Regions from separate parts of the Polaribacter sp. SA4-12 genome, predicted to be linked through region 2. Evidence: riboswitches for the same ligand, from Rfam matches in the RefSeq annotation. Region 2 holds a riboswitch; the other holds the start of a gene.
What was found. A riboswitch is a leader RNA that binds a small molecule or an ion and turns the genes downstream of it on or off. The one in region 2 is predicted to bind cobalamin.

Region 1 (11,586 bases), 760 kb from region 2:
ATTCAGTAGCGCACATATCTGCAAATTCAGTATCCACAGGCTTGCCATCTTTTACTAACATTGCAGCAGTAACAACAGGAAAAGTTAATACTGCTTTTTCTCTTTCTTTGTTGAACCATTTCATAAAGAATTGTTGCAGTTTTTTAAGACTTTCCCATTCAGGTTTTGACATATCAGGAAAAACAAATTCACCAAACAAACTATCAAAATACTTTTCATCATAAAGAGAAATATTCCAAAATACAGATTGGTAACCTCTTGCAGCAGCAGGCTGATTAATAGCATAAACGGCATGTTGTAAGTGGTTAGAAACTGTTTTTGTATTCGTGTTTAAATAATCATTTCCAAAATCTTTTCTTGCAAAATAATCGAAGTACAATAAAAACTCTACCGTTGCCAAAGCACCTGCAAATTGAGAACTTACCGCAAAAACAAGATTTACAAATTCACCACAATAACTCTCTAAATGTTGAGGAGCTCTGCTTTCTCCACCAAGTTTTGTAAGTCCATCAAATAAAAACGGATACATACTAATAGAAACACAATAAGGTTTTAAAGATGTTTCATCATGTACATAAATTTCATGAGCCTCAATCTGTCTCACATATTCGTTAGCCAAGTCTTTATCGAACAATTGTTCAATTTTATTTTTTACTAATTGCCTATTCACTTGAACATTAATGTCTTTATTTAATTCAGCTTCCATAGTTGCAATATTTTTTGAGGAAACATTAGCATTGGCATCTAATTTAGAACCATCAGCAGCATTGTTAGCATTAATGTAATTGTCAATAAAATCAATTTTTTGATCTATTTGTTTCTGAGTTAATCTAATCATAGGGCATTAGTTTTTTAGGAATAAATGATTTAAAATAGTATTTGTTTGTACTTCTATAAATTGCTGATTTGTTTTATGGGTTTCTAAACCTCCTTTTTTAGCGTTCCATTTTCCGGTTTTAGCCCAAGTAAGGTGTTTTAGGAGATTTTTATCAATGGAATCTCTACCAGAATAAAGGCAGGTTTTATATCCTTCTTTTTGGGCGTATTTAAGGTGATGACTTAGCTCTTTTTGATGCCATTCTCCTCCCATAAATAAAACACAACTTGCAAAGCCTTTGTATTTTTTTAATGTTTCTTGGTATGTTTTTGTAGAGAGTTGTTGTCCGTTTTCTTCTTTCCAAAGAAAGGGAGAATGACAGCCTTTACAACGAATTTGACAACCACAAATACTAAAACAAATACTGATTTCACCAGGAACTTCTTGGAGAACAATCTGGATGTTAGAATAATTCATTTTCACGAATATTATAATCAATAAGACCTACTTATTGATGGTTAATAATGTGTCAAAAAGGTACGATAACCCAAAAATTAAGTAGATACATCGTGCCATAACTTTTATCCCGAAAGTTTGACTAATTTGAAATTGGCAGGTCTTCTGACTTACTCCAGATTTTACGTCTTCCCATTTATAAAATAATAAACAGTGACAAAGAATGAAAAACTTTTAATAGAGCTCACAGCTGCGGGAACAGTATAGGTTTTTCACCTATTTCCCTTTTAATTTTAACAATTGATATTGTTATTAAAACCAAATTCTATTCAAATTTAGAAATCATTTAGCTCGTATGTCTGTAGTTTAGAATAACTTGTTAAGAAACTTATGAACACATTATTTTAGTGTTAAATATGTGGTGTTTTTAGTTTCAAAAACCTAATGTGTATAATGGTTTTGAGTTGTTTTAAAACTTAATTACGTAGTTTAAGTCTGAAGTTAATTTAGAAGCGAATTATTAATTTAAAAGTAAACTTAATTACAATTCTAACAGCTTTTTAGCAGCATTAAAAGGTGTTGTTTTTCCGTTTTCTAAATTATTTATTTCTTTTGCCAAAGCATCCTTAATTTTCGGGTTTTTATAAAAATTATCTTTTAATTGTTGTTCAATAGTTGCTAAAAGCCAATATTTATTTTGAGTATTTCTTTTTTTGATGAAATAATTATTTTCTTTTGTTGATGCAATATAATCAGTAATCATTGTATCAATTTCTGAGATTCCAGAATTATGTAACGCGCTTGCAGTAAGTACTTTTGGTTGCCATTTACTTTCTTTTATAGGATAAAGATGTAATGCTCTATTAAATGCTACTTTGGCAATTTTAGCATTTTTCTCATTATCGCCATCTGCTTTATTAATAACAATAGCATCTGCCATTTCTATAATTCCGCGTTTAATGCCTTGTAACTCATCACCAGCGCCAGCTAATTTTAATAATAAAAAGAAATCTACCATAGAATGAACAACGATTTCAGACTGCCCAACACCAACAGTTTCTATAATTATCGTATCAAAACCAGCAGCTTCACAAAGTATAATACTTTCGCGTGTTTTTTGTGCAACACCACCTAAAGAAGTTCCAGAAGGAGAAGGTCTAATAAAAGCATTTTTATCAGTTACTAATTCTTCCATTCTTGTTTTATCACCTAAAATAGAACCTTTATTTACAGAGCTACTTGGATCTACCGCTAAAACGGCTATTTTTTTTCCTTGGCTAGTTAAATGCTTTCCAAAAGATTCTATAAACGTACTTTTTCCAACACCAGGAACTCCTGTAATTCCTATTCTTACAGAATTATTAGCATAAGGCAAACAACGTTCTAAAATTTCGTTAGCTTTTTGTTGATGTTTTGGGTTTGTACTTTCTACCAAAGTAATAGCACGACTCAAAAAAGTAATGTTTCCTTCTAAAATTTGAGAAACAAAAGTGTCTACAGAACTTTGTTTAGCTCTGTTTAATTTTATTTTTTCTGCAGCAGATTTACTGGTTGTTTCTGGTTGAGAAACACCTTCTTTTTCATGTAATGCTGATGATTTTTTATCCATTGTAAAAGTTAATATGTAAATTTAATCATAAATATTTTGCATTTTGCAACATAACCAAAAATGTATCGTCTTTAGTGTAAGAAAGTTTTAATGAGATCAACCAAACAACTACATCAACCAATTATTGACCAATGCAAAAAAGACTGCAGCAAAGCACAAATGCAGTTGTATAATTTGTATTGCAAGGCAATGTTCTTGGTCGCTTTTAGATATGTAAAAGACAAATTTGTAGCAGAAGATGTTATGCAAGATGCTTTTATAAAGGCGTTTAAGAATATCGAAAATTATAAAAATGAAGTCGCTTTTGGGGCTTGGTTAAAAAGAATTGTGATCAACCAAAGTATAGATCAATTAAAGAAAAATAAACTGGAATTGGTTTCTATAAATGAAGAAGTAATTGCAAAAGCAGATGAAGATGATTGGAATGTTGATAGTGATATTTCAATTGAAGGAATTGTAGAAGAGATTAACGGTTTAAAAGAGAAATATAGATTGGTTTTAACGCTTTATTTGTTGGAAGGCTATGATCATCAAGAAATATCGGAAGTTTTAAAAATTACAGAAACTACTTCTCGAACACATTTATTAAGAGGGAAAAAAATACTGAAAGAAGCATTAAAAAATACGAGTTATGCAGCAAGATATTAGAAATTCATTAAAAGGTTATCAGGAAGAAAATGTAGAATTATCTGCAAATCATTCTAATAAGTTTGAAGCTTTATTACAGTCAGAAATGCATCAACAAAAAACCAAAAAGAAAAATTATAAATGGTTGTCTGTAGCAGCTTCGATTGTGTTGTTAATTAGTTTGGCTATTAAATTTTATCCAACAGAAAATGCAACGAATATAAAAGATGTTGAAACAAGTTCTGTACAAAAGGAAATTAGTTTAGGTAGTATTTCTCCGGAATTTCAAACCATAGAGACATATTATATAAAGAGTATCGATTTAGAAATTAGTCAGTTAGATTTAACTGAGGAGAATAAAGAAATCGTTGATGGTTATTTATTTAAAATAGCAGAACTCACCAAAAATTACAAATCGTTAACGCTAGAGCTCAATACAAATGGGGTTAATGATTCAATAATAGATGCATTGATTAGTAATTTACAATTACGCTTACAGCTGTTAAAACGCTTGCAAAAGCAATTAAAACAACTTAAAAATTTAAACACAAAACAAAATGAAACACAAATTATATAAACCAATATTAACTTTAATTGCCATCTGTTTTTTAGGAACAACTTTTGCCCAAAAGTTTGATGAAAAGTTTACAGAAAAATTTAAAGTAAATAAAGACGTAGAAGTTGCCATAAATGCTTCTAACACTGAAATAAATGTAAGTACTTGGAATAAAAATGAAGTGCAAGTTGAGGCATTTATAGAAATTGAAGGACTTTCTAAAGAAGAAGCAGAAAAGTATTTTAAAAATTGGAATTTTGAAGCTTTAGGGAATAAAAGTAAAGTAAAAATTACTTCTCAGGGTAACAATTCTTTAGGTTTTAGAAACGATTTTATCATTTTTAATGATACAGATTTTAACTTTCCTGATATTGAAATGCCTGATATTGAAATGCCAGATATTGAAATGCCAAATTTTGAAGCGATTGTAATCCCTGAAATGGATTTTGATTTTGACTTCGATTTTGATGGAATGCACATCTTAGAAGACTTAGAAAATCTTGATGAGATAGTTGGTAAAGATGGAGATTATTCTTTTGAATGGAATGATGGTGAAGATAAAATTAGTATAAAATCTAAAAAGGAATGGGACGCTTTTAAGAAAAGTAAAAAATACAAAGAGTTAAAAGAGAAAATGTCTGTTGCAAAGATTAAAATGAGAAAGAATCTTATTGAGTCTAAGAAAAGTCTTAGGAAAATTAAGATGAAAGAAATTAAAGAAGGTTTGGCTAAAGCAAGGCTAGAAATCAAAAAAATAGACAAAGAGAAGATTAAAAAGGAGTTAGCAGAAGCTAAGAAACATATAATGGAAATGAAGTTAAATTTTAATTCGAATTCAAATGATTTAACCATCAATGGAAAGAAAATTAAGATTAAAAAAAGACTAGAAATTAAAGTTCCAAAAAATGCAACTTTCAACTTAAATACACGTCATTGTAAAGTCAAATTACCAAACACAAAAGCTTTTGGTAAAGTAAGTTATGGTGGTTTTGATGCGAGTAATTTAAATGGAGGAAGACTAACGATAGATTATTCTAAGGTTTCTATAAACGATTTAAACGGGTGTACTTTATTCTTAAATAATGTAACTGATGCAAAAATTGCATCAGTTACAAATACAACATTATCTAATAATTCTTCAGGCTTAAATATTAGCCTTATTAATGAAAACGTACACCTTTCTGATAAGTTTGGTGAATTGACGATTAATCGTTTTAATCCTAATTTTGGCAAGTTTGTATTAAACTTAAGTAACTCAGATGCTTCTATTCTTTTGGGTGATGTAAAAACATCTTTTATATATAATATCAACACGAGTAAATTAGATAACAAAACATCTTTTGGTGTTATAAATAAAGTAATAAAGACGAATGAGATAAGTACAACATCAAATATATCAAACGAAAACACAAAAAATAAAATTGAATTGAATGCAGAATATAGTACTATAGTTATCAAATAAATTAGATACATTTTATTTACCAAACTTCTAACAAATTCCATTTCGCTATTCTTTTTAAAGTGCCTATCTTTATCGGCTGTAAATAGTAATTTTTTTAATGGAACTCTACAAAGAAAATCAACTTAAAGTATATAACTCTTTAACCAAAACTAAAGAGGATTTTAAAACCATAACAGACGGATACGTAGGTATGTACGTTTGTGGTCCCACAGTTTATAGCAACGCACATTTAGGTAATGTTAGAACCTTTATGTTCTTCGATGTTGTGTATAGATACCTATTACATTTAGGCTATAAAGTGCGTTATGTGCGTAATATTACAGATGCTGGTCATTTAGAAAACGATGCAGATGAAGGTGAAGACCGAATTGCGAAGAAAGCACGTATCGAAAAAATTGAGCCAATGGAAGTTGTACAGCGTTACACTGTAGACTTTCATGATGTATTAAAAAACTACAACTTTTTACCACCAAGTATAGAGCCAACTGCAACAGGTCATATTGTTGAGCAGATAGAAATGATTAAAGAAATCATGGATAAAGGTTTTGCTTATGAAGTAAATGGTTCTGTATATTTTGATGTTTTAGAATACAATAAAAAAGAAAATTACGGAATCCTTTCTGGAAGAAAAGTGGAAGATTTAATTCACAATACCAGAACTTTAGACGGACAATCAGATAAGAAAAACCCACAAGATTTTGCACTTTGGAAAAAAGCAGACGAGCGTCATATTATGCGTTGGCCTTCACCTTGGAGTGATGGTTTTCCTGGTTGGCATTTAGAATGTTCTGTAATGAGTACAAAATATTTAGGCGAAAGTTTTGATATTCATGGAGGTGGAATGGATTTAAAATTCCCTCATCACGAATGTGAAATTGCACAATCTAAAACGTGTAGTGGTAAAACGCCCGTTAATTATTGGATGCACACAAATATGCTGTTGTTAAATAGCCAGAAAATGGCAAAATCTACAGGAAATTTTATTTTACCAAATGAAATTTTAAGTGGAGAAAACGACCTTTTACCAAAAGCATTTTCTGCAAGTGTAGTTCGTTTCTTTAATTTGCAAGCCAATTATAGAAGCATCTTAGATTTTTCTGGAGACGCTTTAGAAGCATCAGAAAAAGGACATTCTAAACTGATGGAAGCTGTTAATTTTATTCCTAAAATTGAAGCAGGAAAAACATCTACGTTTGATGTTCAAAAATGGAAAAAAGCATGTTATTCAGCAATGAATGACGATTTTAATACACCTATTTTAATTGCAAATTTATTTGATGCTGTTAAAGTTATCAACCTAATAAAAGAGCAAAAAGCAAGTTTAACTTCGGATGATTTAGAAGAACTTAAAACAACTATAAATGCCTTTGTATTTGATGTTTTAGGATTGATGAATGAAAATTCTCAAGACAATTCAGAAAAAATAAATGGAGTCGTAGAATTGTTAATCAAATTAAGAAAAGAGGCAAGAGAAAATAAAGATTGGGCATTGTCAGATCAAATTAGAGACGAGTTAATTGCATTAGGAATTCAATTAAAAGACGGTAAAGAAGGCACCACTTTTTTAATAAATTAATTATAAATTACGAGTCTGTCAGTTCGAGTGATTTCGATTTTTTATTGAAATTGTATCGAGAACTTTTAGAAATAAATAGGGTTTAGTTTTTGAAAAAAATACTTTCATTTCCATTCATATTGTTGGTACGCTTTTATCAAACCGCAATTTCACCATTTACACCATCAACTTGTAGATACAGTCCTACGTGTTCACATTATACTATAGAGGCGTTACAAAAACATGGTTTATTTAAAGGAGGTTGGTTAGCGTTAAAAAGAATATTTAGTTGCCATCCTTGGGGTGGAAGTGGTTATGATCCAGTGCCAGATAAGAAAGAATAAAAATTGTCACCTCGAGCGCAGTCGAGAGGTTTTTTAAAATTACGTTTTAATAATTAGGTCTCGACTGCGCTTGACCAGACATATAAAGAAGTATATGAGTTTTTTAGCAATAGAGTGGAATCCTTCAATAGGGATTGATTTAGGTTTTTTTGTGATTCGTTGGTACAGTTTAATGTTCGTTGCAGCATTTTTATTGGGCTTAAGATTGATGAAAAAAATCTATATAGAAGATAAAATTCCAGAAGAAAAACTAGATATTTTATTTATGTATGTTTTTGTTTCTATGCTTGTAGGTATGCGTTTAGGAGATGTATTTTTCTATAGCTGGTCTTATTATCAAAATCATTTATTAGAAATATTTTTACCAATAAAAGAAAGTGCAAACGATTCTTTATTCGGAATAATAAAAGGATGGAAATTTACAGGTTTTACTGGTTTTGCAAGTCATGGAGCAGCAATAGGAATCCCGATTGCATTGTACTTTTATTCAAAAAAACACTTACAAAAACCTTGGTTGTTTATTTTAGATAGATTGGCAATTATGGTTGCTTTAGCAGGATTTTTTATCCGTTTTGGAAACTTTTTCAATTCAGAAATTTATGGAAAAGAAACTGGTTCTAATTTTGGAGTAATCTTTAAAGCTGCAGGAGAAACAACAGCAAGACATCCAACGCAATTATATGAAGCTTTTAGTTATTTAGCCTTGTTTTTTGTAATGTGGCACTTGTATTGGAAAACAAATAAAAAGAAGCAAACTGGTTACCTTTTTGGGTTATTTATGGTGGTTTTATGGTCTTTACGTTTCATCATAGAATTTTTAAAAGAACCACAAGTAGAAATTAGGGGAGAAGAATGGCTTTTTAGTCCTTTAAATACAGGGCAAGTTTTAAGCATTCCTTTAGTTTTAATTGGTATTTGGTTAATGTTTAGAAAAAAATAAGATTTTTAAAAGTTTTTTTTCTCTAAACCCCCTTATATTTATCATCTAATTTATTTTAAATCTCACTAAAAATATAATTAGCTATGACAAAAAAAAATATTGCTATATTTTTATTTTTTTCTTTAATACAAGTGTCTTATAATGCACAAAGTTTAGCGTATTCTGGTACAAACTCTTTTGATATTTCTACTTCTACACATATTGGAGCATACGGAATTCCTAGACAAGAGGCTAGTCCTACCGGTATGATTTATGGTGATGCTGGTAAAAAGTTATTTCTTGTTGGTACGGGGGGAGATTATGTTTTGCAATATTCATTAAGCACAGATTATGATGTATCAACTAAAGGAGCCATTCAAAGTTACTTTAGGGTGAACCCAAGTGAAAGTAATCCTGAAGATGTTTTTTTTAATAGTACTGGTACAAAAATGTATATTTTAGGTGGAGCAGGAGATGATGTTACAGAATTTGTGCTAAATACACCATGGGATCTTTTTAGTATAGACATAACTTTAGATACACCAGTTGTATTTAATGCCGAAGCAGCTATAGATACTTACTTAAGCCCAACAACTAGTCATGGAGACAATTTAACGGGTTTTAGGTTTAATAATGATGGTTCTAAATTATTTATTTTAGATAGAAGTGCAGATCATGTTTTTGAGTTTAGCCTAGATACAAATTACGATATTAGTACTGCCGGAAGTGTAGATGCAGATATTGATGTTGTAGGATTAGAAAATAATGGTAGAGCAATAGAATTTAATAATGATGGCACAAAACTATACATAATGGGTGCTGCAGGAGATGATGTAAATACTTATAATTTAGCAACTGGTTATTCTCTATCATCGGTTACAGTTATTACATCAACATCAATTTCACTACCTGAAACTGTTCCTAATGCATTATTAATTAATAATGACGGTACAAAATTCTATATTGCAGGTAATACTGATGAAGAAATAAAAGAATACACATTAAGTACACCTTATGATTTTGCACTTTCAACATTTACAGTAACACCAGATGATACCTATATATTTACTACAATTGAAAGAACTCCACATGGTATGGTTTTTAATAATGATGGTACAAAACTATTTGTTATAGGTTCCTCTTCAGACACAGTACTAGAAATTCACCTTTCTGTACCTTATGATATTGGTACAGGTTCTTTAGAAAGTGTTTTATCCATTGCTTCTGAAGAAGCAGCACCTTTAGGATTAGCTTTTAACGGTGATGGTTCAACTTTATTTATAGTTGGTAATGATGATGATGGAATTAATCAATATGCACTTTCCACTAATTTCGACTTATCTTCTACGGTAACAAAATCTGGTCCTTTTTCCGTTAATATTACTGAAACAAATAACGAAAATAGTCCAAGAGATATGGTTTTTAATGATGATGGATCTAAACTATTTTTACTGGGAAATAGAAGAGATAGAGTTTTTCAATTTTCATTATCTACTAATTATGATTTATCAACACTTGCAGCCGACTATGATGGAAATTATAATATAACTTCTATAGATAACTCCCCGCAAGGAATTGCTTTTAATAGTGATGGAAGTAAGTTTTATATAGCTGGTAATACAGGAGATACTATTTACGAATTTACTTTAGAAAATAATTTTGATGTAACTACAGGTACAATATCAAATACAAATTCTTTTTCTATAGCTACAGAAGAAATCACAGTTACAGATATTCTTTTAAATGATGATGGTTCAAGATTTTATATCTCTGGTAGTGCTGGTGATGATATGAATCAATATTATATGAAATCATTATTACCAGAAACACCAAATGATGGTACTATAGATGATACTACAAATCCTGTTTTAATAACATTAACAGGAGATACTTTTTTCGCTAGTTCAGGTACATTTTCAGATTCTGAGGTTACTATTGGTAATGTACCAGAAGGACTAACAGTAGTTTTAACTCTTAACTCAAATACAGAAGCCCAATTAAGTTTTATAGGAAAAGCAAATAGTCATATAAATAGTGATGAGGCTGCAGCAAATTTAGAATTTACATTTACAGATTTAGCTTTTACAGTTAATGATGCCGAAGATGTATTATATGCAGTTGCACATACAGATGTTCTTAGTTTTGACTTTATAGAATGTGCAGATAATGAAATTGTATATAACGGAAGTTGGTCTGGTGGAAATAATTCTGGTGTGCCCGATGACAGTGCTACAGATTTACTTTTAGGAATAAGAGTACAAGGCGATATAACAATTACATCAGATACAAACTGTGATTGTTTAAATGTAGAAAACGGTCAAACTTTAACAATTGTAGATGGAGTAAACTTAACAGTTACAAATGCTCTAGAGTTAGGTGGAGATTTACGTTTGTTAGGCTCTGCACAACTATTACAAACACATACTGGAGTTAAAAATGCATCTGGGACAGGTAATTTGTATAAAGACGTAAAAGGTACTTTATCAAACGTTTATCAAAGTGGTTATTGGACATCTCCTGTTACTACCGATGGTTTAACATATAATTTATTTGGTGTTTTAAAAGATGGGTCAACTGCATTAACAGCATCTAATACGCCTTTAGATATTACTTTTACAGGAGGTTTTGATGGTGATGATTCGACTTCTCCAGTTACTTTAAGTAGAAAATGGTTAGCTAAACTGACAAACTCAGGAGATTGGTCAAGAGATATGACAGAAACTTCAACGCTAAACCCTACAGAAGGTTTTAATAAAAAAAGCACAGGAAATGCTTCTGGACAAAATTATACTTTTGTTGGTAGGCCAAATGATGGTGAATATACAACTGATATATCTGCTGGAAATTATAGTTTGTTAGGAAACCCTTACCCTTCACCAATTGATATAGATGTTTTTACAACTGAAAATTCCACTGCCATAAATGGAACTATATATTTTTATGAAGCAGGTAATGAAATAGATCATTCTAGAGGTACCTATTTAGGTGGTTATGCAACCCGTTTTATGTCTGCCGGTAATTCAGCTACTTCAATAGATGCAGCTTTAATTGGTCTTAATAAAGTTCCAGGGCAATATGTTGGTGTTGGTCAAGGTTTTTTTGTAGAAGCTTCTGCTACTGGTGGTGCAATTACATTTAATAATAATACTCAAAGAGATTTTAATACACCAAATGTTTTCTTTAGTAAAAACCAGAAAAAGAAAAAATCATCAGACTTTCCAATTATAAGATTAGGTTTCGA
Region 2 (11,586 bases):
AAGACCAACTTAAAGATATTGCCTCTAGAATCGAAAAATTAAAATCTTATTTAGAGATTGATAAAAAACTGATTGAAATTGCGAATGAAGAAGAGAAAACGGTAAATCCAGATTTTTGGAACAATCCTAAAGAAGCAGAAATTTTCATGAAAGAACTACGTTTCAAAAAAAAATGGGTGGACGATTATAAAAAAACCATCACATTAAATGAAGACGTAAATATTTTATACGAGTTTTATAAAGAAGGAGAAGTTGAAGAAGATGAAGTAATCCAACAATTTGACGAAACAAGTTCTTTTTTAGAAGATTTAGAGTTTAGAAATATGCTTTCTGAAGAAGGAGATTCTTTATCTGCAACCATACAAATTAACGCCGGAGCTGGAGGAACAGAAAGTTGCGATTGGGTAGAAATGTTGTCTAGAATGTATACAATGTGGGCAGAAAAGCAAGGTTTTAAACTAAAAACATTGAATTATCAAGCAGGAGATGTTGTTGGTATTAAAACAATTACCATAGAAATTGAAGGCGATTACGCTTTTGGTTGGTTAAAAGGAGAAAATGGCGTTCATAGATTGGTACGAATTTCACCTTTTGATTCTAACGGAAAACGTCACACAACTTTTGGTTCGGTTTATGTTTTTCCTGTAGTTGATGATTCTATAGAAATAGAAATAAACCCTGCTGATATAGAGATTGTAACTGCAAGATCTAGTGGCGCTGGAGGTCAGAATGTAAATAAAGTAGAAACCAAAGTTCAACTGACACATAAACCTTCAGGAATTCAGATTTCTTGTTCAAACTCTCGTTCTCAGCACGATAATAGAGCAACAGCAATGAAGATGTTGAAATCTCAATTGTATGAAATTGAATTAAAAAAACAACAAGCTGCTAGAGATGAAATTGAATCTGGTAAGCTAAAAAACGAATGGGGAAGTCAAATTAGAAATTATGTAATGCATCCTTATAAATTAGTAAAAGATGTTAGAACAGCTTACGAAACAGGTAATGTAGATAACGTAATGAATGGAGATATTAACCCGTTTTTAAAAGCATATTTAATGTTAAATGGGCAGAAAAAAGAAAGCCCATCTTAATCTTCTCAAAGGGAGGAAACACGGTTGTGTTTAAAATGACAAAAATAAATACAAAAATAATACTCAATTCCCAGCAGAGTATTTTTCCCCTTCGGGGAAATTAAAAGGGGCTTATTTATGATAAAAATATACCACAATAATAGATGTAGTAAATCTAGACAAGGAGTTCAAGTATTAGAAGAATCAGGAAAAGAATTCAAAATAGTAAAATATTTAGAAGATGTTCCTTCAGAAAAAGAATTGACAGAGATTATCAGCTTATTAGGCATCACTCCTATTCAATTAGTTCGTAAAACAGAGAAAATCTGGAAAGAAGAATTTAAAGGAAAAGAATTGTCTGACGAAGAGATTATCAAAGCAATGATTGAAAATCCTAAGTTAATAGAGCGCCCAATTGTTATCAATAATAACAAAGCAGTTATTGGTAGACCTCCAGAAAATATTTTATCAATAATTTAGTTTTAACTTTTTTATATTTTCTTTAACTTTTCTTTAACTAATCCTGTTTAAACTTAACATCAACTTTGTTGTCTTAACTGAATAACTATTCAAAGACACACATGAAAAAACCATTACTCTTACTATTATGCTTATTAACATCAACCTTCTTATTGGCACAAAGGCCATCTCAAAAAGGAGTTTCAATAACAGGTAAAATTGTTGATGCAAAAACAAATCAACCTTTAGAATATGCAACTATTGTTTTAAAAAACACCAGAACACAGAAAATTTCAGGTGGAATTACAGATGAAACAGGAGCTTTTAAAATTTCAACTCCAAAGGGAACATATGAAATTAGTGTTGAGTATATTTCTTTTAAAACGATAAAATTAGCCGTTCAAGAAATTTCATCAAACAAAAATCTTGGAATCATAAAATTAACGGAAGACGCAAGCAGTTTAGATGAAGTATTTATAATTGCAGAAAAATCTACCGTAGAAATTCGTTTAGATAAAAAAATCTACAATGTTGGTAAAGATATGACTGTAAAAGGTGGTACTGCATCAGATGTTTTAGACAATGTACCCTCTGTAGATGTTGATCCTGAAGGGACTGTAAGTTTACGAGGAAGTGAAAATGTTCGTATTTTAATTGATGGTAAACCTTCTGCTTTAGTCGGTTTGAGTGGTGCAGATGCATTAAAACAATTACCTTCTGATGCTATTGAAAGAGTTGAAGTTATAACTTCTCCTTCTGCAAGATATGATTCTGAAGGTACAGCAGGGATTTTAAATATCATTTTAAGAAAAGGAAAAGCTTCTGGTTTTAATGGTTCTATAAGTGTTACTGTTGGTGATCCAAAAAATTATCAAACGGCTGTAAACTTAAATTTACGTACAGAAAAAATAAACATTTTTTCAAACTTTGGCTATAGTGACAATGGTGGTCCTGGAGTTTATAATTCTGATATTACTTATTTATCTAATGGAAGTATAGACAGTTTAAGAATAGAAAACAGAGATAATGAGCGATTTAGAAAAGGCTTTAATGGTAATTTTGGATTAGAATATTTTTTAAATAAAAAGAGTTCTATTACTGGTACTATCTTTTTAAGAGATTCTGATGGACAAAATATATCGACCAATAATATCAGTTCTTTTGATCCTTCTAATACTAATTTATACAATTCTACTCGTATTCAAGATGAAGACGAAATAGATCAAACAATTCAATTTTCTTTAAACTACACCAATAACTTTAATGAAAACGGACATAAATTAACGTTAGACTTTCAGCACAGTGCAAATAGAGAAATTGAAAACGCAATTATTATTGACACTAATCCAGAAACAAATGCTACAAATGAGCTTTCATTAGACAACTTATTACAAGCAGATTATGTTTTACCAATTGGTAAAAACTCACAATTTGAAGCAGGTTATCGTGGAAGTTTTCAAGACTTAACTTCAGATTATTTAGTAATCGCTCCTAATTTAGATCCAGAATACAATCCTTCTAATAACCTAGAATTCACACAAAATGTAAATGCTTTCTACACACAATTTGGGAGTAAGATCAACAAATTCTCATACTTGTTAGGTTTAAGGGCAGAAATAACAAACATCGATATTAAGTTAATTAATACAAACGAAGATTATACTAAAAAATATACCGATTTGTTTCCTACATTAAATTTCGGATATGAATTAACAGAAGATCAAAGTTTTACTTTAGGATATAGTAGAAGATTAAGAAGACCACGTTCTAGATATTTAAATCCGTTTGAAAACAGAGCAAGTGAAACCGTTATTTCTAAAGGAAATGTAGATTTAGACCCAACATATACAAACTCTTTCGACTTAGGATATTTAAATAAATGGGGGAAATTAACTCTGAATTCATCTATCTATTACCAACATTCAACAAACAATATTGCTAGAATTAATAGTCAAGAAGTTAGAATTATCAATGGTAAAGAAACCAACATTTTAGTAAGACAACCCATTAATTTATCATCAGAAGATAGATCTGGTTTTGAGTTTACAGCAAACTACAATGCCAGTAAAAAAGTAAAATTATCTGGTAGTTTCAACTTTTATCAATTCGAAACAAAAGGAGAATACGTTTATAATGTTACCGATTTAGCAACAAACGTTAGTACTCCAGTCACTCAAAATTTCGACGCAAAAAATAATTCTTGGTTTACACGTTTCGATGCAAAAATTACACTTCCTTGGAACATTCAATCACAAACAAGAATATTTTATAGAGGCCCTAAAAACGATGCTCAAAGTAATGTAAAAGGTATTTTATCTGCAAATTTAGCATTTAGTAAAGACATCTTAAAAGACAAAGGAACCTTAGTTTTTAATGTTAGTGATGTATTTAACACCAGAAAATACCAAGTTGAAAGTTATGCTCCAAGTAGAGAAAACCCAACAAATATTACAGATCAAACGTTTCAAAGAAGAATGCGTCAAATATCTTTGAATTTTACATACAGATTTAATCAGAAGAAAAATCAGAGAGGAAGAAAATCTGGTCAAAGAGAAAATTCTGGTGGTGATGGAGAATTTTAAAATTTAAATTTGGGCGTTTAAACGGGCTTTCCGTACTCGCTTTTTTTCCGAAAAAGAAAAAAGAGCTCAAACAAATACTTCAATCCCTAACGCTCTCACTCAAATCCATAAAAAAACTCGTTCAATTTCTTGAACGAGTTTTTACTTTATAAATCGTCTCGACCTGAAATAGTGTCACATTTAACACTATTTACTTATTGAGATACAAGATTCAAATTACAAAAAGCAAACACAAAAGGATTACAGTTTAAGTTTAAAACTACAGATTGTTCAAGAAATATAACAATGATTATTAACCATAACAAGAGCTTTAAATAAGTACGGAATTCAATACTGCTTCTACTATTCTCACTTGATTAAAAGAGTCTAGTAACTTTGATTATCAATAGACAATCAGAAATGGGATGTCAATATTATTAGATAAGAATAAAATAATACCAAGAATAGCTGAACAATATGATTCTTATGAAAATACAATTACAGAAAGAATAAATGGAATAATAAAACAAGAATTCAATATTGATTAGTATAATACAAAATTAAAAAAAAGATAGTGCAAAATGATATAAAAATATACAATAATTTTAGGCAACATTTATCTAATTATATGCTCACTCCTAATCAAATGCATCAATAAAATCAAAAAAGGCAGTGATATAAAATCACTACCTTTAGTTTATTAACTTTGTAACGCTATTTCAGGACGTCACATACTTTCCTTTTTCAAAAGATTTTTCTTAATTAAAATATATTTTTGAAGCTCCTATTGCAACAGACTTCGTTTGAGTCTTTACTTTAGTAGTAATATCAAACACATTAAGCGTGCTTTCATCAGTAAAACTTGCGTTTAAAGTAAATAATGAATTACCTTCTACTTCAATTCCGTATAAATAACCTTCTGCAGTAACTATTTCTGTAGTAGATAAACTAGTAGCATCTACGTCTATAGAATAAATTTTACCACTTAAAGCATAATAAATTGTATTATTTTCTAATACCATTAAAGAAGGATGTTCTCCACTTGCAAAATCTAATTCACTAACAATTGTATTGTTAGAAACATTTATTGTAATAATACTTCCTATTGTATTACCAATAACACTCCAGCTAGCATCATATTGAACAGCTCCTTCTGATAAAACAACTAATTGTCCATTGTTATTAAAGAACATTTCATCTGGTTTATCGCTTACAGTAATTTCTTCTACACCTTCTGTGGCAATATCAATTACAGAAATTATATTATTAGATCCCCAACCTCCTTTGTGAGAAACATATAATTTTCCATTACTTTCAATAATTCTTTCTGGCCCACTACCAATGTTTATTTTCTTGATAAAATCATAACTAGTAAGATCGTAAACAGCAACATAAGCTTCCGTTGTACCCCAGTTTGTAACATACCCTTTGTTATCTGCAACTGTCATAAACCTAGGAGTTGCTAGTTCTTCAGAAATTGTAGCTTCTTTTATAAATGAATATCGATCAACAACAGTAATCGTGTTCTGGTTATCTACAACAATAAAAGCGTTATCAGTATCAAAAGCCATTGATTGTAAATAAGTTCCTAATTCTGTCGAATTTACTTTTTTGTAAATTGTATTTTCTGCAGTTTCATAATCATCAGATACAAAAGAAACAGAACCTGTACCAGCACCACTACCTTCTCCACTAATTAATACTCCTCCATCATAATCACCTCTTGGTAAACTTGGTGAGTCATCTGTACATGAAGTAAATGCAATTGCTCCAAATACTAAGGCTGCTAGTAATTTATTAATTCTCATTGTTTAAAATTTATAGTTTATATTTAAATTAAAGTTTCTGTTTGGCATTGGTCTTCTTGGTTGCGTAACATAATTTTTGTCGAACACATTATTAATTTTAAAACCAATCGTAATTTCTTTTTTTATGTTTTTTGTAATTCTATAATCTCCTCCAAGGTTTCCAACAAAAAAACTAGGAAGCATAAAATCTTTAGAATTACTTTCTGTAGTAAAAATTTCTCCTGTGAATAATTGTTGATAGAAAAAACTGATTCTTTTATGAGAATACCCAAAACTTCCATTAAACAGATGTTTAGGTACAAAAATTAAAAACCTTTGAGTATCTTTATCTTTAGCTTCGGTGTAACTATAATTTGCTCTAAAATCAATAAAATGATTGTTATAGTTTTTAGCATAAGAAAGACTAAGTTCTACTCCTTTGTTTGCTACATTAGAAAGGTTAATTGGCGTCCATATACCTGGTCTACTAGAATCTCCATTTGGTGTCCAAACAATTTTATCTTTAGCAGAAATGTAAAATACTCCCAAATCTGCAGAAAATTTCTTTTTCTTATAAATTACTGCAAACTCACCCTGAACTGCTGTTTCTGGAATTAAATTTACGTTTCCTTGACCTGGCCAATACAAATCATTGTAAGTTGGTACTCTATAATTTTTAGAGGCATTCGCTCTCAAAGAAATATTTTTAAGCACCTTGGCTTTCATCCCTAAAGAATAACTATTAGGAACATTATAATCAGAATTAAAGTCTTTTCTCACCTTTAAATCAAAGAAAACTGTATTTAAAATATTTTGATTATAGATAAATGATTGTGAAAACTGTCTTCTATTTTTTTCTCTAATTTGATCTGTTTTACCAAAAACAGATTCATACTCAGAATAGGATGTTATCTTCGCATTTATTGATGAAATTTTATAAGCTACATCATAATTAATCAAATAACGTTTCGATTTTCCAAAATTAAAATCATCTACTAATTTATTATCAAAAAACTGATATTCTTGCGTTAAAAAAGCTAATTTCAATTCGTGATTAAACTTATTATTCTGATAATTATACACTAGGAGATTTCTATTATTGAAATCTTTGTATTTATCATTTGCTCCTGATGGATTTGGTAACTCTCCAGAAAACAAACGTTTACCCACATAACTTGTACTATAAAATTTAAGTTGTGATTTTGGATTAAACTTATAAGCTAACCCAATACTCATATTGAAGTTATTATATGCACCATTAAAGTTTTTTAAATCGGTACCTAATAATTTATAATCATTTTCAGATTCATTATAAGACATTCCTAATTTTAAGGCTAACTTTTCTGTAGATAATTTAAACTTATATAAAGTATTATAAGTGCTAAAACTACCTATTGAACCCACAAATTGATTCACAATTACTTTCTTAGACTTGTATAATAATTGATCATTTAAATGGATTGTACCACCAACAGCACCAGAACCATACTCAATACTTCCTCCTCCGCTTCTAACATCAATCGCATCAAATAAACTAACAGTTAATGAGTTAAAACCTGTTTGACCATTATTAACAGAATTTATATTTATCCCGTTCCAAATAACAGCTGTATTAGAAGAACTTGTACCTCTAAAACTAGCTGTACTTGTACCTCCAGAGCCATATTCTTTTAAATAAATTAAAGAGTTAAAACGTAAAAGTGAAGTAAATGATTCTGTATTTTTAGTGATAATAGAATCGTTTAATACCTGAATTTTATATCCTTTAGAGTTTTCTATTTTTTTATCAGCAACAACAATAATTTCTTTCAAAACTGTTCTTATAGAATCGTTTTGAGCCAAAATAGCATGTGTAATAACAAAAAAAGTTGTAAAAAGTAAGTGTTTCTTCATAATCCATTTAACCTTTATCCCGAAAGTTTTAATTGTTTAAAAATCGAGGCAGGTCTCCTGGCTTGCTTTATGTTATTATACCTTCCCAACATATATGTCAGTGGTAAAAGAGCTAATAACATCTTCTAATGAAGTGCTGAAATAAATTCAGCATAAACTTACAGTTGCGGGAACAGCTTCGGTATTTAACCGAATTCCCTTTTAATTTGTTCTCAGAAAGAACAAAACCCTAATTTTCTGCAAATGTAGATTATTTTAATAATTAAAAACCACTATTTTTAAATTTATATGCTAATTATTTAACTATTTTTAACAGTTCTGAATAAATCATTTTAGAGAAACATTGTATTCAATTTAATAAAGTATTCGCAGAAGATTATTTGAGCAGAAAAAACCTGTATTCTAACTTACAACGATAAGAACTTATTTTATCTAAAAAGTAATTCCACTATAATTTCTTATAAATCGATATCACAAACCCTTTAGTTTCCCTTTAAACCAAAAGAGAAAAAATCATTTTTAAGTATTTTTAAATCAATAGTTTTACATAGTAATTAAAATATCCTTTACTTTTTAAAGAAATGTTTCTAACCTTTGCATTTATATATTTTTAAAATTATGATTCATTATATTTCTGGAGGAGAACGTTCTGGCAAAAGTAGTTTTGCTCAAAAAATGGCGGAAGACATTTCTAAAAATCCTTATTATTTGGCAACTTCTAGAATTTGGGACGAAGACTTTAAAGCAAGAGTAAAAAGACATATTTCTGATAGAGATGAACGCTGGACAACCATTGAAGAAGAAAAAAATATTAGTGCAGTTATTCCTGATAAAGCAACTGTAGTTATAGACTGTGTTACTTTGTGGCTAACAAATTTTTATGTTGACACAAAATATGATATTGAAGAATGTTTAAAACTAGCCAAAATAGAAATAGAAAAATTAGTAGAAATAGATGCCAACATCATCATTATTTCTAACGAAATAGGCATGGGATTACATGCTACAACCGAATCTGGTAGAAAGTTTACAGAACTACAAGGTTGGGTAAATCAATTTATTGCAAACAAAGCCAACAAAGCCACTTTTATGGTTTCTGGATTACCTCTAAAATTAAAATAAAACATGACTTCAACAATTAAACCTCTTTGTAAAGAAATACAAATAGCACTTCAAAAAAAAATAGATTTTAAAACAAAACCTTTAGGTTCTTTAGGACTTTTAGAAACTATTGCAATTAAAATAGGAAGCATACAAAACACACTAACTCCAAAAATTACAGAACCAACAATTGTTGTGTTTGCAGGAGATCATGGAATTACAAAAACGAAAGGTGTAAGCCCATATCCACAAGAAGTAACACAACAAATGGTGTTCAATTTTTTAAATGGTGGCGCAGCAATTAATGTTTTTTGCAAACAAAATAGTATCAATTTAAAAATTGTTGATGCCGGTGTAAATGTCGATTTTGATCAAAATAATGAATTAATTTCAGCAAAAATTGCAAAGGGAACAAAGGATTTTTCTTTAGAAAAAGCCATGACAACTGAGCAATGTAATTCAACCTTAGAAAAAGGAAAAGAAATTGTAAATACATTGTTTCATAAAAACTGTAATACGATTGGTTTTGGTGAAATGGGAATTGGAAATACTTCTTCTGCTGCACTTTTAATGAGTTATTTTACAGCAATTAATATTGAAGATTGTGTTGGAAAAGGAACTGGATTAGATGATAAAGGTCTTCAACAAAAAAAGACAATTTTAAAAGAGGTTTACCAAAAACATATAAAAAATATAGACTCGCCAACAGAAGCACTCGCAACTTTTGGTGGTTTCGAAATTGTAATGATTGCTGGCGCTATTTTAGAAGCTGCTGCTTTAAAAATGACTATTTTAATAGATGGTTTTATTGTTACATCTGCATTATTAGCGGCAAATGCTATTGATAAAAATGTATTAGATTATTGTGTTTTTACGCATACATCTGGTGAACAAGGACATCAAAAAGTATTAGATTTTCTAAAGGTAAAACCTGTTTTAAATTTAGGTTTACGTTTGGGAGAAGGTACTGGTGCTGCAGTTGCATTTCCTATTATAAAATCTTCTGTTCAATTTTTAAATGAAATGGCAACTTTTGAAAGTGCTAATGTAAGTGAAGCTTAAATCTATGAAAAAAGAAATCCATTATTTTTTAACTGCAATACTTTTCTTTACAAGGATACCTTGTCCTAAATGGGTAAATCATTCGTCAGAAACACTAAATAAAAGTAATAGATATTTTTCTTTAGTTGGTATTTTAGTAGGATCAATTGCTGCTCTTGTTTATTACATATCAACGTTTCTTTTTACTATAGAAATTGCTATTGCATTAAGTATGATTGCTTCTGTTTGGACAACCGGAGCTTTTCATGAAGATGGTTTTGCAGATAGTTGCGATGGTTTTGGTGGTGGTTGGACCAAAGAAAAAATTTTAATAATAATGAAAGATTCTAGATTAGGAACTTTTGGTGTTATTGGGTTATTTTCTATTCTGATTTTAAAATTTTTAGCAATAGAAGCATTAAGCGTTTCTACTATAAATATTCCACTCCTTATTATTTCTGGTCATGCAATTAGTCGTTTTATAGCTACTATCCTACTCTACACACATCCTTATGTTAGAGATATTGATAGTTCTAAAATAAAACCAACAACAACTCAAATGAGTCCAAAATCTTTAGCAATTTCTTTCTTTTTTGGAATTTTACCACTTTTATTTTTTAAAAATTATTGGGTTTTTCTAAGCCTTTTACCATTATTAATATCGTATTGGTATTTAGGAGGCTTTTTTAAGAAATGGATTGGTGGTCAAACTGGTGATTGTGCTGGTGCTTTACAGCAAGTTGCTGAAGTTGTTTTTTATCTTTTTATACTTGTTTTATGGAAATTATACTAATTAGACACACAACTCCTAAAATAGCAAAAGGAATTTGTTATGGACAGGCTGACCTTGATATTACTGATACTTTTTTAGAGGAAATAAAACCTATTATTAAGGAGGTATCTGTAAATAATGATGAAATCATTTACTATAGTAGTCCACTTAAAAGATGTAAAAAACTAGCAGAAAAGCTTTCAAATAAAGTCATTTTTGATGATCGCCTAAAAGAGTTAGATTTTGGAGATTGGGAGTTACAAAATTGGAACGATATCAATAAAGAAGAATTAGATCATTGGATGAATAACTTTGTAAAGGTCGCCACTACAAATGGAGAATCTTATTTAGATTTACATGCCAGAACTACTGATTTCTTATTAGATATAGCCAAACAAAAGCATAAAAAAGTTGTTATTATAACGCATGCTGGTGTTATTAGAAGCTTATATTCTTTTATCAAAAAAACTTCATTAGAAAAATCCTTTGATTTAAAATTACAATATTCACAGGTTTTAGAAATAAAATATTAAAATGAAACACATTTTATCGCTCTTAATTATAAGTAGTTTCTTTTTTTCTTGTCAAAATAAGTCGGATCAAAAAACAGTAAATAAATCTGTAAAAAGCACCATAAAATATGCTAAAGGATTTGATATCGTTACAATTGGTAATCAAAAAAAATTAATCATTAAAAAACCTTATCAAAACGCGAAACACGAATTTACATACCTACTTGGTAATAAAACAGATCTTAGTAAAAATGAATTGAAAATACCAATTAAAAACATTGTGGTAACAAGTACTACACACATAGCAATGTTAGAACAAATTGGTACTGAAAATTTTTTAAAAGGATTTCCACAAACAAATTTTATTTCATCAGAAAAAACAAGAAA

Region 1: another riboswitch for cobalamin. It lies ahead of nrdG (anaerobic ribonucleoside-triphosphate reductase activating protein); the one in region 2 lies ahead of BTO07_RS01500 (TonB-dependent receptor domain-containing protein).

The regions. Positions count from the first base shown of each region.
Region 1 covers NZ_CP019334.1:1,098,851-1,110,436, reverse strand. The annotation lists gene nrdD (anaerobic ribonucleoside-triphosphate reductase) at 1-838, opposite strand, end outside; gene nrdG (anaerobic ribonucleoside-triphosphate reductase activating protein) at 845-1,294, opposite strand; cobalamin riboswitch at 1,412-1,611, opposite strand; gene meaB (methylmalonyl Co-A mutase-associated GTPase MeaB) at 1,815-2,882, opposite strand; gene BTO07_RS04820 (RNA polymerase sigma factor) at 2,973-3,530, shown strand; gene BTO07_RS04815 (hypothetical protein) at 3,514-4,086, shown strand; gene BTO07_RS04810 (hypothetical protein) at 4,067-5,527, shown strand; gene cysS (cysteine--tRNA ligase) at 5,625-7,103, shown strand; gene yidD (membrane protein insertion efficiency factor YidD) at 7,193-7,426, shown strand; gene lgt (prolipoprotein diacylglyceryl transferase) at 7,521-8,366, shown strand; gene BTO07_RS04790 (T9SS type A sorting domain-containing protein) at 8,450-11,586, shown strand, end outside.
Region 2 covers NZ_CP019334.1:339,431-351,016, reverse strand. The annotation lists gene prfB (peptide chain release factor 2) at 1-1,094, shown strand, start outside; gene arsC (arsenate reductase (glutaredoxin)) at 1,212-1,553, shown strand; gene BTO07_RS01510 (TonB-dependent receptor domain-containing protein) at 1,655-4,114, shown strand; gene BTO07_RS17615 (hypothetical protein) at 4,519-4,641, shown strand; gene BTO07_RS01505 (YncE family protein) at 4,852-5,901, opposite strand; gene BTO07_RS01500 (TonB-dependent receptor domain-containing protein) at 5,905-7,773, opposite strand; cobalamin riboswitch at 7,804-8,020, opposite strand; gene BTO07_RS01495 (bifunctional adenosylcobinamide kinase/adenosylcobinamide-phosphate guanylyltransferase) at 8,392-8,895, shown strand; gene cobT (nicotinate-nucleotide--dimethylbenzimidazole phosphoribosyltransferase) at 8,899-9,936, shown strand; gene BTO07_RS01485 (adenosylcobinamide-GDP ribazoletransferase) at 9,941-10,708, shown strand; gene cobC (alpha-ribazole phosphatase) at 10,693-11,220, shown strand; gene BTO07_RS01475 (ABC transporter substrate-binding protein) at 11,222-11,586, shown strand, end outside.